DNA from 4 places in the Spirillospora sp. NPDC049024 genome. Region 4 is predicted to be linked to each of the others. Evidence: predicted binding sites of a transcription regulator. Region 4 holds the regulator's gene; each other region holds the start of a gene.
The links. The regulator HrcA, encoded in region 4, represses chaperone genes, less so after heat shock. The targets are predictions, from matches to a motif close to TTGGCACTCTCNNNNNGAGAGTGCCAA.
Positions count from the first base shown of each region.

Region 1: the regulator HrcA is predicted to act here: its motif matches at 2,596-2,622, upstream of AB0C21_RS25935 (FmdB family zinc ribbon protein).
Region 2: the regulator HrcA is predicted to act here: its motif matches at 2,237-2,263, upstream of groES (co-chaperone GroES).
Region 3: the regulator HrcA is predicted to act here: its motif matches at 3,045-3,071, upstream of groL (chaperonin GroEL).

Region 1 covers NZ_JBEZFD010000014.1:185,901-190,562, forward strand. The annotation lists gene AB0C21_RS25930 (MMPL family transporter) at 1-1,807, opposite strand, end outside; gene AB0C21_RS25935 (FmdB family zinc ribbon protein) at 2,201-2,557, opposite strand; gene AB0C21_RS25940 (potassium/proton antiporter) at 2,685-4,169, opposite strand; gene AB0C21_RS25945 (NAD(P)-dependent oxidoreductase) at 4,273-4,662, opposite strand, start outside.
Region 2 covers NZ_JBEZFD010000012.1:97,784-102,445, reverse strand. The annotation lists gene groL (chaperonin GroEL) at 90-1,718, opposite strand; gene groES (co-chaperone GroES) at 1,804-2,112, opposite strand; gene AB0C21_RS22940 (class I SAM-dependent methyltransferase) at 2,380-3,636, shown strand; gene AB0C21_RS22935 (coiled-coil domain-containing protein) at 4,320-4,662, shown strand, end outside.
Region 3 covers NZ_JBEZFD010000045.1:1,247-5,908, reverse strand. The annotation lists gene thrC (threonine synthase) at 1-773, shown strand, start outside; gene AB0C21_RS42410 (MoaD/ThiS family protein) at 789-1,067, shown strand; gene AB0C21_RS42405 (hypothetical protein) at 1,363-2,328, shown strand; gene AB0C21_RS42400 (hypothetical protein) at 2,683-2,889, opposite strand; gene groL (chaperonin GroEL) at 3,203-4,662, shown strand, end outside.
Region 4 covers NZ_JBEZFD010000001.1:189,456-194,117, forward strand. The annotation lists gene dnaJ (molecular chaperone DnaJ) at 1-793, opposite strand, end outside; gene hrcA (heat-inducible transcriptional repressor HrcA) at 794-1,804, opposite strand; gene AB0C21_RS00915 (DUF3097 domain-containing protein) at 2,009-2,821, shown strand; gene hemW (radical SAM family heme chaperone HemW) at 3,006-4,214, opposite strand; gene AB0C21_RS00925 (hypothetical protein) at 4,254-4,646, opposite strand.

The DNA.
Region 1 (4,662 bases), on a different contig from region 4:
TCAGGAAGATGTTGTAGTCGACCCCCAGCGCGACCAGGAAGATGAAGGCCAGCAGCGGGAACCCGGAGTCGGTGCCCTCGAACCCGAAGCCGTGCTCGAAGATCACCGCGCAGGCGCCGAGCGAGGCGAGGAACGACAGCACCACGGTGCCCATCATCAGCAGCGGTGCGACCAGGGCGCGCAGCAGCGCGATGAGGATGAGGAGCACCACGCCCAGCACGATCGGGATGATCACCTTGTTGTCGCGGGCCGAGGCGCGCTTGATGTCCAGGGACGTCGCCGTCATGCCGCCGACCTTGGCGTCCGCGGACGGGACGGCGTGCGCCGCGGACCGCAGGCGGTCGATGGTCTCGCGCGCGGCCTGGCTGTCGGCGGCGTCCTTGAGCGTCGCCTCGAACTTGACCCGGCCGCTCGCTGTGACCGGGGCGCTCACTTCGGCGACGCCCGCCGTTCCCCGCACGGCCTGGGCGATCTGTTCGGACGCCGGCGCCTTGCCGATGACGACGGCCGGCGCGCCCGAACCGGCGGCGTAGTGCCGGGCGACGACCTCCGAGCCCTTCACCGAGTCGGGCTTGCCGGTGAACTGGCCCGCGTCCGACAGGCCGTCCGCCTTGAGCGAGCCCAGGCCGAGCGTGAGGACGATCAGTCCGAGCATGGTCGCGGCCCAGAGCGCGCGCGGGCGCTTCCCGACCATCCCGGCCACGCGGCTCCAGATGCCGTGCTCGGCCTCGTAGGCCTCGGGCTCCAGGTACTTGGCGTCGTAGCGGGGGATCAGGGGCCAGAACAGCCAGCGGCCGCAGATGACCAGGAGAGCGGGCAGGAGGGTCGTCATGGCGGCGAGCGCGGTGAGGACGCCGGCGGCGGCGACGGGGCCCATGCCGGCGGTGGAGTTCATCTCGGCGAGCATCAGGCAAAGCAGCCCGACGGCCACGGTGGCCGCGGAGGCGATGATGGCGGGCGCGGCGCGGTGCAGCGCGTACGCCATGGCCTCGTGCCGGTCCTCGTGCCGGTGGAGTTCTTCCCTGTAGCGGGCGACGAGCAGGAGCGCGTAGTCGGTGGCGACGCCGAAGACGAGGACGGTCAGGATGCCGGCGCTCTGGCCGTTGACGGTGAGGTCCGCGTACTTGGCGAGCAGATACACCGTCGACTGGGCCAGCCCCAAGGCGAAGACGGCGCTGAGCACGGGGACGAACCACAGGACGGGGCTGCGGTAGATGAACAGCAGCAGGACGATGACGACGAGGCCGGCGGCGATGAGCAGGAAGCCGTCCAGGCTCTGGAAGACCTCGAACTGGTCGGCGCCGCCGCCGGCGGGACCGGTGACGTGCGAGGACAGCCCGGGAGGCCCGCGCTCGGCGAGGTCGCGCGCCTGGTCGACGGCGGCGATGAGGTCCTCGTCCGTCAGCGGCACGAGGGTCTGCAGGGCCTTGCCGTCCTTGGACGGGAACGGCCCCTGCGCCTTCTGCGCTCCGGGCAGCTTCTGGAAGGCCGCCACGTCGGACTCGGCCTTGGCCCTGTCCGCCGCGGTGATCCCGCCGGACCGCTCGTAGACGACGACGGCGAGCATCGTCTCGTCCTTGCGGAACTGCTTCTCCAACTCGACGACCCGCGTGGATTCGGCCCCGGCGGGCAGCCAGGAGGCCGCGTCGTTCTTCTCGACGTCGCCGAGCTTGCCGGCGAGGGGGCCGAGGGCGGCCAGCAGGACGATCCAGAGGGCCAGCACGGCCCATTTGGTGCGCCGTCCGGCGATCAGTCCGGCCAGACGGTACGACCGCGGCCTGGGGGGAGCCGGGCTAGGTGCGCTCATGGTTCCTCTCCTGTGTGCAACCGGGCGAAATCGAGATATGTCGCGTTCGACCAAAGAGTCTCTCGTCTGGCGAGACATGTCAAGTACTATCGCGAATCCTCGAAAGGCTCACCCTGGATGAGCTTCTCGATAGAAGAGTCTCTCTAAAGTAGAGCTAAGTCAAGTCGCATGAGAGGAGGAGTCCTGCCGGACCGGGGTCGCCCCCTCGTCTCATCCATGGTCGCGAAACGCCTGCGGCGCCGCGTCAGGCGTGGGGACGGACCCGCACTACCTCTTCCGGGGCAAACGAAAGCCGCCGCCTACGCCGGAAGACGTAGGCGGCGGCCCGGAGGAACGGCGAAAGCCGGGGGACCCGGACGGATCCCCCGGTGCGTGCGGAGAGGTCTTACGAGGTCAGGCGACCTTCTCGGTCGAGGACGACGTCTTGCCGCTCGACGAGGACGACGAGGACGACGACGAGTCGGTCGACGACGAGGACGAGTCCGACTTGGCGGAGTCGCTCGAAGAGCCGTTGGACGACCCGTTGGACGAGCCGTTGGACGAGGCCCCCACGGTGGAGGACGACTTGCCGGAGCCGCGGCTGTCGGTGCGGTAGAAGCCCGAGCCCTTGAAGATGATCCCCGCGGCGGAGAAGACCTTGCGGAGCCTGCCGCTGCACGCCGGGCACTCGGTCAGCGCGTCGTCGCTGAACTTCTGCACGACCTCCAGAGGCTCGCCGCACTCGGTGCAAACGTACTGATACGTCGGCACGGTTCCTCCTCGCTGCCTCAGCCCGGCGGCGGGCCGGACTGGCACTCACTCTAGACGACTGCTAATGGTACCCATGCGGAGAACAGGATTCGCCCCCGGGATGTTCCCAGGCCGGGCATGGCCCGGGTCAGGTCCCCTTCTCCCCGAACCAGCCCGCCAGCCTGCCCTTGCGGCTGACCGCGCGCAGCCGGCGCTCGGTGGCCTCGCGCACCTCGGCCGTGGTCACGACCAGCAGCGTGTCGCCCGCCTGCAGGGGCGTCGTGGGCTCGGGCACGAAGCTCGCCCCGTCCCGCACGACCAGGGTGACGGACGCGCCGGGCGGCAGCCGCAGCTCGAAGATCTCCACACCGCTCATCATCGAGTCGGCGGGGATCCGCACCTCCAGCAGGTCGGCGTGCAGCTCCTCCAGCGGCGCCGCCTCGACGTCCAGCTCGCGGGTCTGCTCGTCGCTCCGCAGCCGGCACAGCCGCGCCGCGAGCGGCAGCGTCGGCCCCTGGAGCAGGGTGAACACCACGACGATGTTGAACACGATCGCGAAGAGCCGGTCGGCGTTCCCGACGTCCGCGACCATCGGGATGGTGGCGAGGACGATCGGGACGGCCCCCCGCAGCCCCGCCCAGGACGCGAACATCTTCTCGCCCCACGACAGCCCGAAGCCCAGCGTGGACAGCACCACCGAAAGCGGGCGGGCCACCAGCAGCAGGACGAAGCCGACGACGAGCGCGGGAAGGATGTGGCCGGGCAGGTCGCCGGGGTCGGCCAGCAGGCCCAGCATCACGAACAGCCCGATCTGCGCGAGCCATCCGACGCCCTCGGCGAAGCCCCGGGTGGCGGGGCGGTGCGGGAGCCGCGAGTTCCCGAGGACGAGGGCGCTGACGAAGACGGCGAGGAACCCGCTGGCGTGCATCAGGGAGGCGGCCCCGTAGGAGCCGATCGACAGCGACAGCACGGCGATGGGGTAGAGGCCGGAGGCGGGCAGCGCGACGCGGCGCAGCGCCTGCGCGCCCAGCCAGCCGATCGCGACGCCGACGATCCCGCCCGCGACCAGCTCGTACACCATGATGCCGAGCAGCTCCGCCAGGTTGGGGGCGCCGGTGTGGGTGCTGAGCGTGACCACGATGATCACGACGGGGGCGTCGTTGAAGCCGGACTCGGCCTCCAGCAGCCCGGTCAGCCGGGACGGCAGGGGCAGGCGCCGCAGCACCGAGAACACCGCGGCCGCGTCGGTGGGGGCGAGCACGGCGGCGAGCAGGAACGCCGAGCGCCATTCCATGCCGACGAGCCACATGGCGGCGAGCGCGACGACGACGATGCTGATCAGGGTGCCGAGGGTGGACACGCTGAGGGCGGCGGGGACCGAGGGCCGCATGCGCCGCCAGCTGGTGGTGACGCCGCCCTCGGCGAGGATGAGCACGAGGGCCGCGAGGCCGAGCGTCTCGGCCAGTTCCGCGTTGTCGAAGCGGATGTGGAGGGGGCCCGACTCGCCGATGAGGAGTCCGAGGCCCATGTACGCCAGCAGCGTGGGGAGGCCCGCCTGGTGCGACAGCCGGACGGCGACGATCGCGCTGAGTACCAGCGTGGCCCCGAGGAGTAGCCAGATGTCGAGGTGCACATCCCACCCTTCGAGGTCGTCAAACTTGATCGTTTAGGAATCCTACAGATTCACGGGCCGATCGCATATTTACAGTTGATGGACGGCGTGTCCGGGATGCCGCTTATCGCCGGATGACCTGTGGTTTTACCCCGTTCACCACGTTCGCTATGTCCCGTCCCTGAACGGCCGCGGTGACGTTGTCGCGCACCATCCCGAGCAGGTTCAGCTGCGACTGGACGGAGCCCCCCGCCGTGTGCGGCGACAGAAGGACGTCCTCACGGGAGCGCAGCGGATGGTCCACCGGAAGGGGCTCCTGCTCGAACACGTCCAGCGCGGCCCCCGCCAGACGTCCCGAATCCAGTGCGGCCAGTACGGCGTCGTCAGGCGCGATGCCCCCGCGCGCCACGTTCACCAGCAGCGCCTTGTCCGGCAGCAGGGCCAGCCGCTCCGGACCGATCAGCCCCCTCGTCTCCTCTGTCAGCGGCAGGGCGAGGACGAGGATGTCGGACGT
Region 2 (4,662 bases), on a different contig from region 4:
CCGCCGGAAACGCAGCGAGACCCCCGCCTGGAGGGGCGGGGGTCTCGCCTACGCTTCCCGGACGGGACGAGCCCGTCGGTCGGCCGTTCTCAGTGGCCGTGGCCGTGACCGTGGCCGTGACCGCCGCCGGCGGCCTCCTCGGCCTCCTCCGGCTTGTCGACCACGAGCACCTCGGTGGTGAGCAGCATGCCCGCGATGGAGGCGGCGTTGGTGACCGCCGAGCGGGTGACCTTCACCGGGTCGATGACGCCCTGGGCGATCAGGTCGCCGTACTCGCCGGTGGCGGCGTTGTAGCCGTGCCCGGCCTGCAGCTCCTGCACCTTGGAGACGACGACGTAGCCCTCCTGGCCGGCGTTCTCGGAGATCCAGCGCAGCGGCTCGGGCAGCGCGCGGCGGACCGCCTCGGCGCCGGTGGCCTCGTCGCCGGACAGGCCGAGGGCGCCGAAGCCCTCCTTGGCGACGTGCACCAGGGCGCTGCCGCCGCCGGAGACGATGCCCTCCTCGATCGCCGCGCGGGTCGCCGAGATGGCGTCCTCGAGGCGGTGCTTCTTCTCCTTCAGCTCCACCTCGGTGGCGGCGCCGACGCGCAGCACGCAGACCCCGCCGGCCAGCTTGGCCAGGCGCTCCTGCAGCTTCTCCCGGTCCCAGTCGGAGTCGCTGTTCTCGATCTCGACCTTGATCTGGTTGATCCGGGCGGTCACCTCGTCCGCCGAGCCCTCGCCGTCGACGATGGTGGTGGCGTCCTTGGTGACGGTGATCCGGCGGGCGCGGCCGAGGTCCTCCAGCCCGATCGAGTCGAGCTTGAGGCCGATGGCCTCGCTGACGACCTGGCCGCCGGTCAGGGTGGCCATGTCGCCGAGCATCGCCTTGCGGCGGTCGCCGAAGCCGGGCGCCTTGACCGCGACGGACAGGAAGGTGCCGCGGATCTTGTTGGCGACGAGCAGCGCCAGGGCCTCGCCCTCGACGTCCTCGGCCACCACGAGCAGCGGCTTCTTGGTCTGCGCGACCTTCTCCGCCAGCGGCAGGAACTCCTGCACGTTGGAGATCTTGCCGTCCACGATGAGCACGTAGGCGTCCTCCAGGACGGCCTCCATGCGCTCGTGGTCGGTGACCATGTGCGGCGACAGGTAGCCCTTGTCGAACTGGAGGCCCTCGGTGAACTCCAGCTCGAGGCCCATGGTGTGGGCCTCCTCGACGGTGATGACGCCGTCCTTGCCGACCTTCTCGAACGCCTCGGCGATCAGCTCGCCGATCTGCGGGTCCTGGGCCGAGATGGTCGCGACGTGCGCGATCTCGCCCTTCTCCTCGACCTCGCGGGCCGACTTCAGCAGCTGGTCGGACACGTACTGGGCGGCCGCGTCGATGCCGCGCTTGAGGGCGAGCGGCGACGCGCCGGCCGCCACGTTGCGGGTGCCCTCCCGGACCAGCGCCTGCGCGAGGACGGTCGCCGTGGTGGTGCCGTCACCCGCGATGTCGTTGGTCTTGGTCGCCACTTCCTTGGCGAGCTGGGCCCCGAGGTTCTCGTAGGGGTCCTCCAGCTCCACCTCGCGGGCGATGGTGACGCCGTCGTTGGTGATCGTCGGCGCGCCGAACTTCTTGTCGATGACGACGTTGCGGCCGCGCGGGCCGATCGTCACCTTGACGGCGTCCGCGAGAGCGTTGACGCCGCGCTCAAGAGCCCGGCGAGCGTCCTCCTCGAACTCCAGGATCTTCGCCATGCGGATACTCCTCTTTCACGCGATCCGCCCCGGCGGGCCGCCCGAAGGCGGCGCCGACCGGGGCGGGTGCATCACGTCTCGGTGATTACTTCTCGATGACCGCGAGCACGTCGCGGGCCGAGAGGACGAGGTACTCCTCGCCGTTGTACTTGACCTCGGTGCCGCCGTACTTGCTGTAGAGCACGACCTCGCCGACCTTGACGTCGACCGGGACGCGCTCGCCCTTGTCGTCGACGCGACCCGGGCCAACGGCAAGGACGGTGCCCTCCTGGGGCTTCTCCTTGGCGGTGTCCGGAATCACCAGGCCCGACGCGGTGGTGGTCTCGGCCTCAAGCGGCTGGACGACGATGCGGTCCTCAAGCGGCTTGAGAACAACCTTGGTGGCGGTCGTCACGATCTGACCTCCCCTTCGATTGGTCCTCGGCCGGCCATGGATGACCGACCAGCACATGTGACAGAAGAGGCGACCCTGGACCGGCCTGCCGTCGCGGGTGCCAGACCGACCTTCGTCGCTGTGGTTGGCACTCTACCCTTGAGAGTGCCAGTCGTGAGACTATTCCGTGCCCGTTACCCCGTCAACACGGACACGAACCCGCCGACCGGCCGTCTCCGGACGTTCACCAGGCCCGGGGTTCCGCTTCCTGCCGCTAACTTCCACCCTATGGACATCGCGTCGTTCCGGGCCCTGCGCACCCCCTCCAGCCAGGCGCTCCTCAAGGAGGCGGCCGAGGCGGACGTGAGCGAGGACGGTCTGCTCGCCACGGCGTCGCGGCTGCGCGAACGGCACGACGACCCCTCGCTCGTGGCCGCCGCGCTGACCCAGGTGCGGTTGCGGGCGCGGGCCCGCGCCAAGTTCGGGGCCGACGCCGACCGTATGTACTTCACGCAGGCGGGGCTTGAGCAGTCCACGCGCGCGAGCGTGGCGGCCTACCGTGCCGCACGGTTCGCGGACCGGCTGCCCGGGGAGCGCGTGCTGGAACTGGGGTGCGGGATAGGGGCCGACCTCATCGCCCGAGCGCGCGCGGGCCTCATCGGGGAAGGCGTGGAGCTGGACCCGCTGACGGCCGAGGTTGCCCGCGCCAACGTGGCCGCTCTCGGACTGGACGGTCTCGCCTCCGTGCGGGTCGGGGACGCGACCAAGGAGGATCCTTCCGGCTTCGACGCGGTCTTCGCGGACCCTGGCCGGCGCACGGCGCGCGGCCGGGTCTTCGATCCCCGCTCGTACGAACCGCCGTTCGACGTCGTCCTGGAGATGGCCCGGCAGGTGCCCGCCGCCTGCCTGAAGGTCGCACCCGGCATCCCCCATGAGGCCGTACCGGACGACGCCGAGGCCGAGTGGATCTCGGTCGGCGGCGACGTGAAGGAGGCCGCCCTATGGCTGGGCGGGCTGGCAGGCGACGCGGGCCGGCGGGCCACTCTCCTCTCGTCCGACACCCGTTTCCCCGAGACCGAGCCCCTGCCCGAGACAGAGCCCCGGGTCTGGACGCTGACCTCCAGCGGTGCGGGCGAGCCGGACGTGCGTGCATGGGGCCGGTACCTGTACGAGCCTGACGGCGCCGTGATCCGGGCCCACCTGGTCGGCGAGGTCGCGGATCTGGTCGGCGGCGGCCTGGCGGACCCTCGCATCGCGTACGTCACGTCCGACGAACTCCGTCCGACGCCCTTCGCCTCCGCCTACGAGATAGAGGACGTGCTGCCCTTCTCCGTGAAGCGGCTGCGCGCCGAGCTGCGCCGCCGCGAGGTCGGCGTGCTGACCGTCAAGAAGCGCGGTTCCGCCGTCGACGTGGACCGGCTCCGCCGCGACCTCGGGTTCGGCGGGCGCCGCGCGGGGCGGGGCGCCGCGGAGCTGACCCTCGTGGTGACCCGTGTGGGACGCGACCCCGTCGCACTGCTGACGCACCCCGTCGCCGGAGCCTGACCCGCCGGACACGCGGTCTGCCCCTCGGGAACGCGGCCTGACCCGCCGGGGACGGGCGCCGCCCGGCAACCCTTCCCAAAGATCTTCCACCCGGCGGCGCAACACCAAGCGGGGCAGGGCGACGCGCCACGGCGGTGCAAATCATCGGCGCTTTCCGGCATTGCGTGCACCAGGGATTGCGGCCACCCGGCAAGGGCATGGCGCGGCCCTGGAAATCGGTGCGCCGTGCCCGAGCGGCCCCGAAACGCCAAGGCAGGTTCAGCGGCAGGGCCATCGGCGCCCTCGAAGCCGTCCCGAAAAAGCGCGGATCCGGACCCGCCGCGTCACGCCCGCAGTACGCACGTCGGGCAAGGTGTAGCCGATCGCGGGTTCGCGAACTGACGATGTTGGGCGAGATGTACGGACAGAACGCCGCCCCAGAACGCCGGACCCGTCCCGCGCCGCCCGGCGCCGTCCACCCCAGCTATCCCCATGAAAAGAGCGATAGCCACAAAACGGGAAACTCGCCACGCAATCAGCTATTTCCAACTAGTCGCCCTAGCCGGATAACAGGCGCATCCCGCAGAACTCGCAACTTTCTCTACTACCCGTTTTAGGCGCGCTCTACACGCACTACAGTGGCCACTCCAGAGATTCATTTGCCGTGCGTCATTTCGTCGCGCCGGCACACGAAGGAGCATCGGGTGGAAACGAATCACAACTTCCTGCAGACGGGGGGTCAACCGGTTTCGGACCGGATGCGGGAGTTGCTCGCCCGTGCGGCGCAGGACCACGTCTATGAACAGCGCTCACAGGGTCAGGTCCTGGACGAGATTCGCCAGCGTCTGGAAGGCATGGAGTGGCTGCTCCGCGAGGTCCGCGAGCGGGAGCTCAACGGGCTGACCGGGCAGATCGAGAGCGTCCGCGGGCAGGTCGACGAACTGTCCGGCAAGCCCCCTGAATGGGCCGAGGGCCTGGCCGAGCACATCGAGGCCTTCGGCGAGCGGGTCAAACCCGTGGCCGAGCTGCCCGCGCTGTGGGCCGACG
Region 3 (4,662 bases), on a different contig from region 4:
CGGTGTTCGTCCCCTCGAACCTCGAGTCCCAGAAGATCATCACGACGGCCGTGTACGGCGGGACGTTCGTGACGGTCGACGGCAACTACGACGACGTCAACCGGCTCGCGTCCGAGATCGCCGGCGAGCAGGACGACTGGGCGTTCGTCAACGTCAACGTCCGCCCCTACTACGCCGAGGGCTCCAAGACGCTCGGCTACGAGATCGCCGAGCAGCTCGGCTGGCGGCTGCCGGACCAGATCGTCGTGCCGGTCGCCTCCGGCTCCCAGCTCACCAAGATCGACAAGGCGTTCCAGGAACTGATCAAGCTGGGGCTGGTGGAGGACAAGCCGTACCGCGTCTTCGGCGCCCAGGCCGCCGGGTGCGGCCCGGTCGCCACCGCGTTCAAGGCGGGCCACGACGTCATCCGCCCGGTGAAGCCCGACACGATCGCCAAGTCCCTCGCGATCGGCAACCCGGCGGACGGCCCCTACGTCCTGGACGTGACCCGCCGCACCGGCGGCGCCGTCGAGGACGTCACCGACGAGCAGGTCGTCGAGGGCATCCGGCTCCTCGCCCGCACCGAGGGCGTGTTCGGCGAGACCGCCGGCGGCGTCACCGTCGCGACCCTCCGCAAGCTCGTCGAGACCGGCGCCCTCGACCCGGGCGCCGAGACCGTGATCATCAACTCCGGGGACGGTCTGAAGACCCTGGACGCCGTCGCCCCGGTCGTCGCGCCGTCGGCGAACATCGCCCCGTCGCTGGAGGCGTTCCGCGCCGCGGGCCTCGCCTGAGAACGAAGGAGCAGCATGAGCAGCGTGTCCGTCCGTATCCCGACGATCCTGCGGACCTACACCGGCGGCGAGTCCGAGGTGAAGGCCGAGGGGGCCACCCTGCGCGCGGTCGTCGCCGACCTGGAGGCCAGTTACTCCGGCATCTCCGCCCGCATCCTGGACGACGCGGGCAAGATCCGCCGGTTCGTGAACGTCTACGTCGGCGACGAGGACGTCCGCTTCGCCGAGGGCCTCGACACCCCGACGCCCGAAGGCGCCCAGATCTCCATCATCCCCGCGGTGGCGGGCGGCTGACGCAGGCCCGCCCAAGCCCCGGCACGTCCCATCGTGCCGGGGCTTTTCCGTGCACGGGCAGCGAATTCGCGATTCTTCGGAACGCGGATGCCCCGGTGGATACCGAATTGGGCGGCTGTTCGCGCGGTCCGGCTAAACGCGCATGGATCAAGCTTTAGCGAGCGTCGGATTCCCGTCTCGGATCTTGATCATCGCCTCCCCGGCACTTGGTTTTCTCGCTGGTCACGCCCTGGAAGATTGTTCCCGGAGTGGCGCTCCCTGGGGCGCCGATCGGCATACGAGAGTGAGGAAAGGCATGAAGCGCATTTTGCGCACGATGGCCGTGACCGGGATAACGATGGGGGCGGCCGTCCTCGCGGCTCCCTCGGCCATGGCCGACATCAACTTCTACTCCGTGGAGAAGGCGTACCTCGGGCACAACGGCCCCACGTACGTCAGCGAGCAGGGTCCCGGCGACCTGATGTACACCGACATCATCCGGTCTCCCAAGGCCGCGACGGCGATCGGGAACAAGCCGGTGAAGACCGGTGACATCACCACGAAGCTCCACGGCGGGAAGCACAACACGGCCGTCACCGGCGTCGAGGGCGCCGAGGAGGAGGCGACCAAGGTCGCCCTGGCCAAGGCCGCCGAGCACGAGGAGGCCGCTCCTCAGCAGCAGGCGGCTCAGCAGCAGGAGGCGGCTCCGCAGCAGGAGTCGCTGCAGGCCGCTCCGGAGCAGGACGCGCAGCAGGCCGCGCCCGAGCAGGGTGCCGAGCAGGCCGCGCAGCAGCAGGACGCGCAGCAGGCCGCCCCGCAGCAGGACGCGGAGATGGCCGCGCAGCAGCAGGACGCCCAGCAGGCCGCTCCGGAGCAGGACGCGCAGCAGGCCGCGCCCGACCAGGGCATCGAGCAGGCCGCGCAGCAGCAGGACGCGCAGCAGGCCGCGCCCGAGCAGGAGGCCCAGCAGAACGCTCCGGAGCAGCAGCAGGCCGACGCCGCTCCGCAGATGGCGCAGCGGCGGGCCGACAGGCCGGAGCCCCGGTCGGTGGACATCCACGCGGCCGAGAAGGCGGCCGTCGGCCAGAACGGCCACGTCCTCGTGGGTGAGAACGGCTCCGGCGACGCGGTGTTCACCAACCTCACCAAGTCGCCCCACTCGCTGGTCTTCGCCGGGAACAGCGCGACGATGACCGGCGAGATCAACAGCCACATCCACGGCGGGAAGCGCAACACCGTGATCAACGCGGTGGCGGGCCCCGAGCAGGAGTCCACCAAGTAGCGGACCGCGATTCCTGCGAGAGCACCCGAAGCACCACGGCCGCTCCGGCCCGGTCACGCATCGAAGCCGGAGCGGCCACCCATGTCCGGACCGTTTGCGGCGGCCCTTCGCCTGGGCCGAGAAGAAAGTCCTCGCCGCGCGCCGAACTCCACGAAAGCGGCCCGCTGGGCCGCGGCAAGCACGGGCGATCGGGCCGCCGCAAACGCCGCCGCATTCCCCCCGGAACGGCATCAGCGGACGCAACGGACAGGGTCCTCCTAAAAACATCCGCACGCATTTTCTCCAATGAAATGGGCCCCCTCTGCCGCCGTCGATCAGCGGGCCGCCACCGTTCGGCCATGGCACCCGAAGCGGTCATTTCCTGGCATCCGGCTCGGCCGTGCTCGCGGCGGCCCGCGCCGCTGCCTTCCGCTCTACTCGCCGCTGATGGGCGTCGCGCTCCCTGCGAGAGACCTTCATCCCTTCGAGGACGTCCGGCTTGCGCTGGAGGAGGCCGGTGCGACGCTCGGACAGGGACGGGCGGTCGCCCTGGACAGGTGCGTTGCCGGCGATCCTCGGCATGACGGCCATCGTGGGAGTGCCGCGTTCCTGCACGGGTGACGGACGCGCGCCCGCGGTCCCACCGCTGGTCAGGGCGGGTTCGGGACGCCGGGGTGACACCTTCGGGCGAGGATGTGTGGCGCTTGCACTCGACGGGGTAGAGTGCTAAACAAACATTGGCACTCTGCTGTGGAGAGTGACAACTTCACACAGTCATGGGTCGGGGCGATGAGGCCTCAGGCCGGCGGCGGAATGGAAGTCGTCGGCGGGGCCGTCCGTCGCGGGCGTCGGCTCGATCCGTCTAAGCCACCTTGTTCCGGGAGGACTGGAGCCTATGGCTGCAAAGATGATCGCGTTCGACGAGGAGGCCCGCCGCGGTCTCGAGCGCGGCATGAACCAGCTCGCCGACGCCGTGAAGGTGACCCTTGGTCCCAAGGGCCGCAACGTCGTGCTGGAGAAGAAGTGGGGCGCCCCCACCATCACCAACGACGGCGTGTCGATCGCCAAGGAGATCGAGCTCGAGGACGCGTGGGAGAAGATCGGCGCGGAGCTCGTCAAGGAAGTAGCCAAGAAGACCGACGACGTCGCGGGTGACGGCACCACCACCGCCACCGTGCTGGCCCAGGCGCTGGTGCGCGAGGGTCTGCGCAACGTGGCCGCCGGCGCGAACCCGATGTCGCTGAAGCGGGGCATCGAGGCCGCGGTCGAGCGGGTGAGCGAGGAGCTGTCCAAGCTCGCCAAGGACGTGGAGACCAAGGAGCAGATCGCCTCCACGGCGTCCATCTCCGCGGGTGACCCGCAGATCGGCGAGATGATCGCCGAGGCGATGGACAAGGTCGGCAAGGAAGGCGTCATCACGGTCGAGGAGAGCCAGACCTTCGGTCTGGAGCTCGAGCTGACCGAGGGCATGCGCTTCGACAAGGGCTACATCTCGCACTACTTCGTGACCGACCCCGAGCGGATGGAGGCGGTCCTCGAGGACCCGTACATCCTGATCGTTCAGGGCAAGGCGTCGGCCAACAAGGACCTGCTGCCCGTCCTCGAGGGCGTCATGCAGTCCGGCAAGCCGCTGCTGATCATCGCGGAGGACGTCGAGGGCGAGGCCCTGGCCACCCTGGTCGTCAACAAGATCCGCGGCATCTTCAAGTCCGTCGCGGTGAAGGCGCCGGGCTTCGGCGACCGCCGCAAGGCCATGCTGGGCGACATCGCCACGCTGACCGGCGGCCAGGTCATCAGCGAGGACGTGGGTCTCAAGCTCGAGAACACCACGACCGAGATGCTGGGCCGCGCCCGCAAGGTCGTCATCACCAAGGACGAGACCACCATCGTGGACGGCGCCGGTGACGCCAACGAGATCGCGGGCCGGGTCAACCAGATCCGTACCGAGATCGACAACACCGACTCCGACTACGACCGCGAGAAGCTCCAGGAGCGCCTGGCCAAGCTCGCGGGCGGTGTCGCGGTCATCAAGGCCGGCGCCGCGACGGAGGTCGAGCTCAAGGAGCGCAAGCACCGCATCGAGGACGCCGTCCGCAACGCCAAGGCCGCGGTCGAGGAGGGCATCGTCCCCGGCGGTGGCGTGGCGCTGCTGCAGGCCGGCACCAAGGCGTTCGACAAGCTGGAGCTGTCGGGCGACGAGGCCACCGGTGCGAACATCGTCAAGCGCGCTCTCGAGGAGCCGCTGAAGCAGATCGCCGTCAACGCCGGCCTCGAGGGCGGCGTCGTGGTGGAGCGGGTCCGCAACCTGACCCCGGGCGAGGGCCTGAACGCCGCCACCGGCGAGTACGTCAACAT
Region 4 (4,662 bases):
GGTCGTCGCCCTCGCGCTCGAAGATGGGGTGCGGCTTCTCGACGATCTCCAGGAACAGGTCGCCGGGCGGGCCGCCGCCCGGGCCGACCTCGCCCTCGCCGGCGAGCTGGATGTGGATGCCGTTCTCCACCCCGGCCGGGATCTTCACCTTGACGGTGCGGCGGGTGCGGACCCGGCCGTCGCCGGAGCACTCGGTGCACGGGTTGCGGATCACCGAGCCGAAGCCGCCGCACGCCGGGCACGGCCGGGCCGTCATGACCTGGCCGAGGAACGAGCGCTGGACCTGCTGGACCTCGCCGCGGCCGTGGCACGTCTCGCACGTCTCCGGGTGGGTGCCCGGCGCGCAGCCCGACCCCTCGCAGGTCGTGCAGGCGACCGCGGTGTCGATGGAGAGCTCGCGCGTCGTACCGAACGCGGTCTCGGCGAGGTCGAGCTCGACCCGCAGCGTCGCGTTGCGGCCGCGCCGCGCGCGCGAGCGCGGGCCCCGCGAGGTCGCGGTGCCGAAGAAGGCGTCCATGATGTCGCTGAACGGGAACCCGGCGCCGCCGAACCCGCCGGCGCCCGCGCCCCCGGCGGACGCGAAGGGGTCCGCGCCGAGGTCGTACATCTCGCGCTTCTTGGGGTCGGAGAGCACCTCGTAGGCCTGGGTGATCTCCTTGAACCGCTCCTGGGTCTCCGGATCCGGGTTGACGTCCGGGTGGAGCTCCCGCGCGAGCCGGCGGTAGGCCTTCTTGACCTCGTCGGCGCTGGCGTCCCGCCGGACGCCCAGGGTCGCGTAGTAGTCGTTCGCCACTTACGACCCCGCCAGGATCTGTCCCACGTAGCGTGCCACTGCCCGTACCGCTCCCATCGTGCTGGGGTAATCCATGCGTGTCGGCCCGAGCACTCCCAGCCGGGCCAGAGTGAGGTCGCCCACCCCGTAGTCGGCGGCGACGACCGAGGTCGACTTCAGCCCCTGGTCGGGGTTCTCGGTGCCGATCCGCACCGTAACTGTAGAGGAGTCGCCGGTCTCGCCGAGCAACCGCATGAGGACCACCTGCTCCTCCAGCGCCACCAGGACGTCCCGCAGGCTCTGCGAGAAGTCCACGGCGGCGAGGTTGGCCGCCCCGGCGAAGACGATCTTCTCCTCGTGCTTCTCGACGAGCGTCTCCAGCAGCACCGACAGCACCGCCGCCGCCACCGGCCGGTCGTCCGGGCCCACCTTGTCGGGCAGGTCCGCCACCGCGGCCGGGACCTCGCCGAAGCCGAGCCCGTCCAGGCACGTGTTGAGCAACGCCCGCAGGTGCCCTATCGATTCCTCGGAGATCGGCCCCGTCTCGATGACGCGCTGCTCCACCCGCCCGGTGTTGGTGATCAGGACGAGCAGCAGCCGCCCCTCCGCCACCGGGACCAGTTCCACGTGCCGCACCGCCGAGCGGGTCAGCGACGGGTACTGCACCACCGCGACCTGCCGGGTCAGCTGCGCGAGCAGCCGCACCGTGCGGCCCACGACGTCGTCGAGGTCGTAGGCCCCGGTCAGGAACGTCTCGATGGCGCGGCGCTCGGCGACCGACAGCGGCTTGATCGTGGACAGCCGGTCGACGAACAGCCGGTAGCCCTTGTCGGTGGGGACCCGCCCGGCGCTGGTGTGGGGCTGGGCGATGTAGCCCTGCTCCTCCAGCACCGCCATGTCGTTGCGGATGGTCGCGGGCGAGACACCGAGGTTGTGCCGGTCGGCCAGCGCCTTGGACCCCACCGGCTCGTTGGTGGAGACGTAGTCCTCGACGATGGCGCGCAGGACCGCTAGTTTCCGGTCGTCCAGCACGTGGTCACCTCCTTCGTCCGGCCGGGCCGTGCTCCTGGCACTCCTTGCTTTCGAGTGCCAAGTCTACGGCCCGGAAGGCTCGGCTGGAGCGCCCCCGCACTCTCCGCATGGCTGCGTGATCCTATCCGGCCCCGGAACGGACGCCACGCCGAGGAAAGCGGGGCGCCCGGGCACGCGCCTCCCGGCGGGTTAATGTGCGGACCTGTGCGGAGTAAGAAGTACGGAAACGACGTGCTGGCGGGCGACTGGCGCAGGCCGCGCAAGGGGCAGATCCCGGAGGTGCCCGCCGAGCCGGGCCTCGTCGCCGAGGACCCCGACAGCGGTTTCTGCGGCGCCGTGGTCGGCTGCGACAAGTTCGGGGTCACCCTGGAGGACCGGTTCGGCAAGCGCCGGGTTTTCCCGCTGACCAAGTCCGGATTCCTCATCGACGGCAAGCCGGTCACCCTCGTCCGGCCGAGCGCCGCGCCCAGGGGCCCGGCCCGGTCCGCCTCCGGCTCGGTCGCCGTCCAGGGCCTGCGGGCGCAGGTCGCCAAGGAGAGCCGCATCTACGTGGAGGGCGTCCACGACGCCGAGCTGGTCGAGAAGATCTGGGGCCACGACCTGCGCGTCGAGGGCGTCGTCGTCGAGTACCTCGAAGGCGTCGACGACCTGCCCGCCATCGTCGAGGAGTTCGACCCCGGCGAGGACCGGCGCCTCGGCGTCCTGGTCGACCACCTCGTGGAGGGCTCCAAGGAGTCCCGGATCGCCGCCCAGGTCACCTCGCCGTACGTCCTCGTCACCGGACACCCCTTCATCGACATCTGGGAGGCCGTCAAGCCCGCGGCCGTCGGCATCCGCGCCTGGCCCCGCATCCCCCGAGGCATCCCCTGGAAGGAGGGCGTGGTAGCCGAACTCGGCTGGGGCGACGACACGGGCGCCGCCTGGAAACGCATCCTCAACTCGGTGAACACCTACACCGACCTGGAACCCGCCCTACTGGGCCGCGTAGAAGAACTGATCGACTTCGTAACTGTGTAGGACCTCGGCCGGGGTGCGGGTTGGGCGGCCGGAAGGCGCTCTAGGCGCCTGGAGGTCGCCCGAGCCGCCGAGCCGGACGACCGCAGCGCCACGACGATGACCCGCACGGGCACGACAACCTGCGCCGTGGCGAGAGGATCGCCCGGCTCGTGACGGGGGTTCCAGGGGGTCGCCCCCTGGGAGATCACGTGAGGGCTCGGACTGCGGCGTCGGCTAGTAGGCGGCCTTTGAGGGTCAGGATGGCTCGGCCCTGCTCGTAGGGGGTCGGTTCTAGGAGGCCCTCGTCTATCAGGGTGCGGGCGGCCTCGTCGTCCAGGAGGTGGGTGGGGCAGCCCTGGGCCAGGCGTAGTTCGAGCATGACGCGTTCGATGTGCCGGTCCTCGTCGGTGAGGATCTCCCGGGCGTGGGCGGGGGTGGTGCCCTCGGCGAGGCGGGCGGCGTAGGCGGCGGGGTGCTTGACGTTCCACCAGCGGGTTCCGCCGACGTGGCTGTGGGCGCCCGGGCCGACGCCCCACCAGTCGGCGCCCGTCCAGTAGAGCATGTTGTGCCGGCAGGCGGCGCGGGGGTCGGCGGCCCAGTTGGAGATCTCGTACCAGTGCAGGCCGTGGGCGCTGAGCAGCTCGTCGGCGATCAGGTAGCGGTCGGCCATGGCGTCGTCGTCGGGCGCGGTCAGTTCGCCGCGTCTCACCTGCGCCGCCAGGCGGGTGCCCTCCTCGACGATGAGCGCGTAGGCGGACACGTGGTCGGGCTCCGCCGCCAAGGCCGCTTCCAGGGAGCCCCTCCAGTCGTCGTCGGTCTCCCCTGGCGTCCCGTAGATGAGGTCGAGGTTGATGTGCTCGAAGCCCGCCTTGCGCGTCCACTCGACGACCTGCGGGACGCGTCCGGGCGTATGCGCGCGTTCCAGGACGGCGAGGACGTGCTCGCGCGCGCTCTGCATGCCGTACGAAACGCGCGTGAACCCGGCCTCGCGGAGCTTGCCGATGTACGTCTCGTCCACCGACTCCGGGTTGGCCTCGGTGGTGACCTCCGCCCCAGGGGCGAGGCCGAACTCGGCGTCGATCGCGGCCAGCACGCGGCCCAGGTCGTCCGGTGCCAGGAGGGTCGGGGTACCGCCGCCCACGAAGACGGTCTCGACGGGCAGGTCCGCGTCCCCGAGGACGCGCCGGGCCATCCGGACCTCGCGGATGGCGGTGTCGGCGTAGGAGTCGCGGCTCGCCCCGGGCCCCAGTTCCGTCGCCGTGTAGGTGTTGAAGTCGCAGTACCCGCACCGGGTCACGCAGAACGGCACGTGCACGTAGAACGCGAACGGGCGCTCACCCAGGCCGTGCAGGGCACTGCGGGGCAGCGCACCGTCTGCCGGTACGGGGTCGCCGTCAGGAAGCGTCGAGGGCACCCCTCAAGTCTGCCCCGCTCCGCCCCCTGCTTCGGCCGCTCAGGCCTCCCCCAGCTTGTCGCGGAGCCAGTCGGGGATGTGCTCGTCGGCGCGGGGGAAGCGGTCGAGGTCCTGGACGTAGGCGGACGGGGCCAGCGGCGGGGTGAACTCGGGCTCGCCGTCGTAGTCGAACTCGGCGCTGAAGTGGCCCGAGCGCTCCACCTGGAGGCGCGCCGTGAACCAGGCCCCCTTGTCGGACCGGTACATGACGCGGCGCAGCTCGTCCATCTTCCCGACGGCCTGGCCCGGGGGCAGGGCCGTACGGCGTCCTCCGTCCGGGCCCTCGACCTCGAAGGAGGCGCTGTCGATGCCGACCGTCGCGCGGAACTCGAAGTCGAGCCGCTGCCAGCCCGCGGGGGCGGCGGAGCGCAGCGCGCGGACCGCGCCGTTCACCGTTTCCCGTTCCTTC